Linked DNA regions of Salinarimonas sp.. The protein of the gene in region 1 interacts with the protein of each later gene in a pairwise test. Links are inferred from orthologs where the notes say so. Each region holds a gene or a part of one and is shown in the gene's direction. Other genes may lie near its edges.

What was found. Proteins that work in one complex are often made in the same cells at the same time.
Region 2: the proteins of ligA (region 1) and leuS interact in binary tests that used the Escherichia coli proteins (3 or more experiments, as listed by UniProt). The link is inferred for Salinarimonas sp. from one-to-one orthologs.

Annotation. Positions count from the first base shown.
Region 1 is NZ_CP157794.1:1,544,689-1,548,091, forward strand. Bases 324-3,263 are described here. They hold ligA (NAD-dependent DNA ligase LigA), read left to right. Parts: upstream 324-692; coding sequence 693-2,834; downstream 2,835-3,263. Other genes in these bases: ABL310_RS07225 (GNAT family N-acetyltransferase), read left to right, coding at 324-546; ABL310_RS07235 (HpcH/HpaI aldolase/citrate lyase family protein), read right to left, coding at 3,051-3,263. Also shown: ABL310_RS07220 (DUF1778 domain-containing protein), read left to right, coding at 1-2; more of ABL310_RS07225, read left to right, coding at 4-323; more of ABL310_RS07235, read right to left, coding at 3,264-3,403. UniProt on the Escherichia coli protein: DNA ligase that catalyzes the formation of phosphodiester linkages between 5'-phosphoryl and 3'-hydroxyl groups in double-stranded DNA using NAD as a coenzyme and as the energy source for the reaction.
Region 2 is NZ_CP157794.1:5,220,752-5,224,384, forward strand. Bases 401-3,570 are described here. They hold leuS (leucine--tRNA ligase), read left to right. Parts: upstream 401-724; coding sequence 725-3,370; downstream 3,371-3,570. Other genes in these bases: ABL310_RS24295 (YggS family pyridoxal phosphate-dependent enzyme), read right to left, coding at 401-562; lptE (LPS assembly lipoprotein LptE), read left to right, coding at 3,357-3,570. Outside these bases: more of ABL310_RS24295, read right to left, coding at 1-400; more of lptE, read left to right, coding at 3,571-3,633.

The DNA of each region.
Region 1 (3,403 bases):
GAGGTGCACCGCTCCGTCACCGTGGCCGGCGCGACGACCGGCCTCTCGCGACCCGGCCGGCTCACCCATGAATGCGACGCCTCCGCCTTCGCCTGCGGCGACGCCGTGATCGACGCCTGGATCCGCCGCCGTGCCCTGCGGCGCGACGCGCGCGGGGCGCGCACGTTCGCCGTCTGCGAGGACGGTCGGATCGCCGGCTTCTTCTGCCTCGCCGCCGGCTTGGTCGCGGCGCCGGAGGAGCCGCCGCGCCCGCGGCTGCCCTACGCCACGCCCGCCCGCGACCCGATTCCCGTCGCGATCCTGCGCCGGCTCGCCGTCGACGCGCCCTGGCAGGGCAGGGGGCTCGGCGCCGACCTGCTGATGGACGCCCTCCAGCGCATCGTCGCCACCGGCGCCGAGCTCGGCGTCCGCGCCGTCCTCGCCCGCGCCGTGGAGGACCGCGCCCGCGCCTTCTACGCCGCCTTCGGCTTCGCCGCCTTCTCCGACGACGCCGAGACCATGCTGCTCCCGGTGGAGACGGCGGAGGGCGCGCTCAGGGCAGGGTAGGGCGGGGCGCCCTCCCCGCGGGGGAGAAAGTCGGACGAAGGCCGGCGGGTGGAGAGGGCGCGGTCCTGCGCACCGCCGCCCCCCCTTCCGTTCGCGACCGCGCGCGCTAAAGTCCCGGGCGTCGTCACCCGCCCGAGTCACCCCGCATGGCCCGCACCTCGTATGCCGATCTCGCCCCCTCGGCTCTCACCGCACGTCAGGCCAAGGCCGAGCACAGGCGGCTCGCGGAGGAGATCGCCGGGCACGACGTGCGCTATCACCAGGAGGACGCGCCCACCGTCTCCGACGCCGAGTACGACGCCCTGCGCCGCCGGCTCGGCGAGATCGAGCAGCGTTTTCCGGAGCTGATCGCCCAGGGCGAGCTCGGCGTCTCCGAGCGGGTCGGCGCGAAGCCGGCGGAGAAGTTCGCCAAGGTGCGCCACCGCGTGCCGATGCTCTCCCTCGACAACGCCTTCGACGACGAGGAGGTGGCGGATTTCGTCGCCCGGGTGAAGCGCTTCCTCGCCCTCGCCGAGACGCCCGTCTTCACCGCCGAGCCGAAGATCGACGGCCTTTCGCTCTCGCTGCGCTACGAGGACGGGCGGCTCGTCACCGCCGCCACCCGCGGCGACGGGACGGAGGGCGAAGACGTCACCGCCAACGCCCGCACGGTCGACGACATCCCCGCCGAGATTCCCGAGCCGGGCGCCGTCGAGGTGCGCGGGGAGGTCTATCTCTCCCACGCCGATTTCGCCGCCATCAACGAACGCCAGGTCGCCGCCGGCAAGCCGCTCTTCGCCAATCCGCGCAACGCCGCCGCCGGCTCGCTGCGCCAGCTCGACGCGCGCATCACCGCCGAGCGGCCGCTGAAGTTCTTCGCCTACGCCTGGGGCGCCATGAGCCCGCCGGCGCCCACGCAATTCGAGGCGGTGAAGCGCTTCGAGTCCTGGGGTTTCCGGACCAATCCCCTGATGGCGCGCTGCGCCACCCTCGATGAGATGCTCGCCCATTACCGCCGCATCCAGCAGGACCGCGCCGATCTCGGCTACGACATCGACGGCGTCGTCTACAAGGTCGACGACCTCGGCCTGCAGGAGCGGCTGGGCTTCGTCTCCCGGGCCCCGCGCTGGGCGCTCGCCCACAAGTTCCCGCCGCAGGAGGCCTTCACGGTGGTGGAGGCGATCGAGATCAATGTCGGCCGCACCGGCTCGCTCAACCCCATCGCGAAGCTGCGGCCCGTGACGGTCGGCGGCGTCGTGGTCTCGAACGCGACGCTCCACAACGAGGACTACATCAAGGGCATCGGCGGCGGCGGCGAGACCATCCGCGAGGGCCGGGACATCCGCGTCGGCGACACCGTGATCGTCTACCGCGCCGGCGACGTCATCCCCAAGGTGATGGACGTCGTCATCGACAAGCGCCCGCCCGACGCCGCGCCCTACATCTTCCCCACCACCTGCCCCGCCTGCGGCAGCCACGCCGTGCGCGAGCTCAACCCGCGCACCGGCCGGGAGGACGCGGCGCGCCGCTGCACCGGCGGGCTGATCTGCCCGGCCCAGGCCGTGGAGCGGCTCAAGCACTTCGTTTCGCGCACCGCCATGGACATCGAGGGATTGGGCGCAGAGCGGGTCGAGGACTTCTACCGCGACGGGCTCGTCACCCGCCCACAGGACATTTTCACGTTGGAGCGCCGCAACGCCCAGAGCCTCACTCGGCTCGAGAGCCGCGAGGGCTGGGGCCCGCAATCCGCCCGCAACCTCTTCGCCGCCATCGATGCGCGCCGCACGGTCGACCTCGCCCGCTTCGTCTTCGCGCTCGGCATCCCCCATGTCGGCGAGACCGGGGGCAAGCTGCTCGCCCGCCATTTCGGCACGTTCGAGACCCTGCGCGAGACCGCCAAGCGCGCCGCCGGCGGCGACGAGGGCGCCTACCGGGAATTCATCGACATCGACGGCATCGGCGCCGTCGTCACCGACGCGCTGGTGGAGTTCTTCCGCGAGGGCCACAACGAGGAGATGCTCGACGAGCTCCTCGCCGAGGTGACGCCCCAGCCGCTCGCGGAGAGCATCGACACCGACAGCCCCGTCGCCGGCAAGACCGTGGTCTTCACCGGCACCCTCGAGCAGATGACCCGCGACGAGGCCAAGGCCATGGCCGAGCGCCTCGGCGCCAAGGTCGCCGGCTCCGTCTCCGCCAAGACCGACCTCGTCGTCGCCGGGCCGGGCGCGGGGTCGAAGCTGAAGAAGGCGCAGGACCTGGGCGTGCAGGTGACGGACGAGGACGGCTGGTTCGCGCTGGTCGGGCGGTAGAGCGCTCCTCGTGTCATCCCCGGCCGGAGCGCGCTTGCGCGCGGAGGGGAAGGGGACCCAGCAGATCTGTCGCGCCGCAGGCGCTCCTTCCGGCGGCGACCAGCCGCCTGGTCGGCGGCAATAGAGCGCCTTCGGCGCGCTTTTCGCGCTCACGTCCCCTTCCCCTGCGCGCCTGCGGCGCTCCGGCCGGGGACGACGACCACACCCCCCAATCACTCACCCCACCGCGTCCGCCGCCCACCCCTCCTCCGTCACCCCGTACAACGCCGCCCGCGCCAGCACGCGGCGCGCCCAGGCCCGGTGCACGGAGGGCTCGCACATCGCGCCCTCGTGCTGGAAAACGGCCTTCGCCTCCTCGGCCAGCACGGCCTCGGCGCTCGCCACCTCCGGCGCGCTCACCGCGAAGGCGGCATGGATCGTCGCCACCTGGATCGGGTGGATCGCCGTCTTGCCGACGAGCCCGTGGGCGACGTCCCGCGCCGTCTCGCGCGCCAGCGTCGCGGGGTCGCGCACGACGTCGTAGACCGGTGCGGTGAGCGCGAAGCCCGCCGGGATCATCAGCCCGACGA
Region 2 (3,633 bases), 3.7 Mb from region 1 along the record:
GCTCGTCCGCGGGCGGGATGCACATCAGCCCCTCGACGGCGAGCCCGTGCTCGTCGCGGCAGGCCGCGAGGAAGGCGTCGACCTCCGAGGGGATCACCCCGCCCTTCTGCGGCTCCTCGCCGGTATTCACCTGCACGTAGAGGCGTGGGACCCGCTCCCCGGCCTCGCGGGCGCGCGCGATCTCCTTGGCCAGCGCCTTGGCGAGCGAGGCCCGGTCGAGGCTCTCGATCACGTCGAAGAGCGCCACCGCCTCGCGGGCCTTGTTCGACTGCAAGGGGCCGATGAGGTGGAGCTCGACGTCCGGGTGGGCCTCGCGCAAGGCGGGCCACTTGCCCTTCGTCTCCTGCACGTAGTTCTCGCCGAAGACGCGATGGCCGGCGTCCAGCACCGAGCGGATGGCGTCGGCGCCGTAGGTCTTGGAGACGGCGACGAGCGTCACCGTCGCCGGGTCGCGCCCGGAATCCCGCGCGGCGCGGGCGATCCCGGCCTCCACGGCGCGCAGCCGCGCCACGGTCTCGGCCCCGGCGCGCGCCTGCGCCTGCGCGAACTCCGCCGCATCCATCGTCATCCGTCCTCTCGAAACGTTGCGGCGCCCCCCGGCGATGTTGACCGGCGGGCCCATTCATGCCCAATTGCCTGCGCGCCGCCGGGGATCCCCGGCCGGTCGCGATGGCGCGCGCCATCCTGCCATATCTCCCACACGAGTCGCCAGATCGAGCCCGCAATGAAGGCCGAGCGTTACAATCCGAAAGAATCCGAGCCGAAATGGCAGGCGGAATGGTCGCGCGCCGACGTGTTCCGCGCCCGCAACGACGATCCCGGAGCCGAACCTCGCCCCCGCTACTACGTGCTCGAGATGTTTCCCTACCCGTCCGGGCGCATCCATATCGGCCATGTGCGGAACTACGCCATGGGCGACGTGGTGGCGCGCTACAAGCGCGCGCGGGGCTTCAACGTGCTTCACCCGATGGGCTGGGACGCCTTCGGCATGCCGGCCGAGAACGCGGCGATGGAGAACAAGGTCCACCCGAAGGAGTGGACCTACAAGAACATCGCCACCATGCGCGACCAGCTCAAGTCCATGGGCCTGTCGCTCGACTGGTCGCGCGAGATCGCGACCTGCGACCCGTCCTACTACAAGCACCAGCAGGCCATGTTCCTCGATTTTCTCGAGGCGGGCCTCGTCGACCGCAAGACGGCGAAGGTGAACTGGGACCCCGTCGACCAGACCGTGCTCGCCAACGAGCAGGTGATCGACGGCCGCGGCTGGCGCTCCGGCGCGCTCGTCGAGCAGCGCGAGCTCACCCAGTGGTTCCTGCGGATCACCGACTATTCCGAGGACCTGCTCCAGGCCATCGATGGGCTCGACCGCTGGCCGGAGAAGGTGCGCCTGATGCAGCGCAACTGGATCGGCCGCTCGGAAGGCCTGATGGTGCGCTTCCCGCTCGATACGGCGACGGCGCCCCAAGGTCTCCTGGATCACGCGTCCGAGCTCGAGATCTTCACCACGCGCCCGGACACGCTGTTCGGCGCGAAGTTCATGGCGCTCGCCCCCGACCATCCGCTGGCCAAGGCGGCGGCGGCGCGCGATCCCGGCCTCGCGGCCTTCGCCGAGGAATGCCGCCGCATCGGCACCTCGGCGGAAGCGATCGAGACGGCCGAGAAGATCGGCTACGACACCGGCATCCGCGCGGTGCATCCGTTCGACCCGTCCTGGACGCTTCCGGTCTACGTGGCGAACTTCATCCTGATGGAATACGGCACCGGCGCGATCTTCGGCTGCCCGGGCCACGACCAGCGCGACCTCGACTTCGCCAACAAGTACGGGCTCGGCGCCACCGCGGTCGTCTGCCCGCCCGACGTCGAGCCGTCGTCCTTCACGATCGCGGACGAGGCCTATGTCGGCGACGGCCGGCTGATCAACTCGCGCTTCCTCGACGGGCTCTCCGTGCCGGAGGCGAAGGAGGAGGTCGCGCGCCGGCTCGAGAGCGAGACCCGCGACGGACGCCCGGTGGCGACGCGCAAGGTGAACTTCCGCCTGCGCGACTGGGGCATCTCGCGCCAGCGCTATTGGGGCTGCCCGATCCCGATCATCCACTGCGAGAGCTGCGGCACGGTGCCGGCGCCCCGCGAGAGCCTGCCCGTCGAGCTGCCGGAGGACATCGCCTTCGACAAGCCGGGCAACCCGCTCGACCGGCACCCCACCTGGCGCGACGTGCCCTGCCCGAAATGCGGCGCTGCGGCCCGCCGCGAGACGGACACGATGGACACGTTCGTCGATTCGTCCTGGTACTTCGCCCGGTTCACGGCCCCGCACGAGACGGATCGCCCCACCGACCCGGCCCAGGCGGATTCCTGGCTCCCGGTCGACCAGTATATCGGCGGCATCGAGCACGCGATCCTGCACCTGCTCTATTCGCGCTTCTTCACGCGGGCCATGCGGAAGGTGGGTCACCTGAACCTGGACGAGCCCTTCCGCGGCCTGTTCACCCAGGGCATGGTGGTGCACGAGACCTACAAGGACCAGGCGGGCAAGTGGGTTCTGCCCATCGACGTGCGCCTCGAGACCGCCGAGGGCGAGCGCCGGGCGTTCCACGTGAAGACCGGCGAGCCGGTCACGATCGGCTCCATCGAGAAGATGTCGAAGTCGAAGAAGAACGTGGTCGACCCCGAGCACATCCTCGACAGCGTCGGCGCCGACGCCGCGCGCTGGTTCGTCCTCTCCGACTCGCCGCCCGAGCGCGACGTGATCTGGACGGAGGAGGGCGTCCAGGGCGCCGCGCGCTTCGTCCAGCGCGTCTGGCGGCTCGTGAAGGAGACGCCGCTCGATTCGCCGGGCGCGCCGCGTCCCGCGGATTTCGGCGACGACGCGCTCGCGCTGCGCAAGGCGACGCACCGCACCCTCGCGGCGGTGGAGGAGGCGGTCGAGGCGCTGCGCTTCAACGTCGCCGTGGCCAAGATCTACGAGCTCGCCAACGCGATCTCGGCGGCCGCGCCGAAGGGCGGCGACACGCCGGCGCCGGATCTCGGCTTTTCGCTGCGCGAGGCGCTCGGCGTCCTCGTCCAGCTGATCGCGCCGATGATGCCGCACCTCGCCGAGGAAAGCTGGTCCGCGCTCGGTCGCGAGGGGCTCGTCGCCGAGGCGCCCTGGCCGGCGCTGGAGCGCGATCTCCTCGTCGAGGACACGATCGTGCTGCCGGTGCAGGTCAACGGAAAGAAGCGCGCCGACGTTACCGTCCCGCGCGACGCCGACAACGCCGCCATCGAGGCGGCTGCGCTGGCGATCGAGAACGTGCAGCGCGCCATCGAGGGGCGCCCCGTGCGCAAGGTCATCGTCGTCCCGCAGAGGATCGTCAATGTCGTCGCCTGATGATCGCGCCCCGACCCGCCGCCTGGTTCTCGCGGGCATCGCAGGTCTCGCCGCGCTGCCGCTCGGCGGCTGCCTGAGGCCGCTCTACGCGCCCACCGCGTCGGGCGTCGGGCTCGAGGACGCGCTGCGCGCCGTCCAGGTCGAGCCGGTGACGGTCGCGCCGACCGGGGAGGTGCTGTCGCATCATCTGCGCCAGGAGCTCGTCTTCGCGCTCGACGGGACCGGCCGGGCCACGACGGAAGGGCCGAAAGCCTACAGGCTCG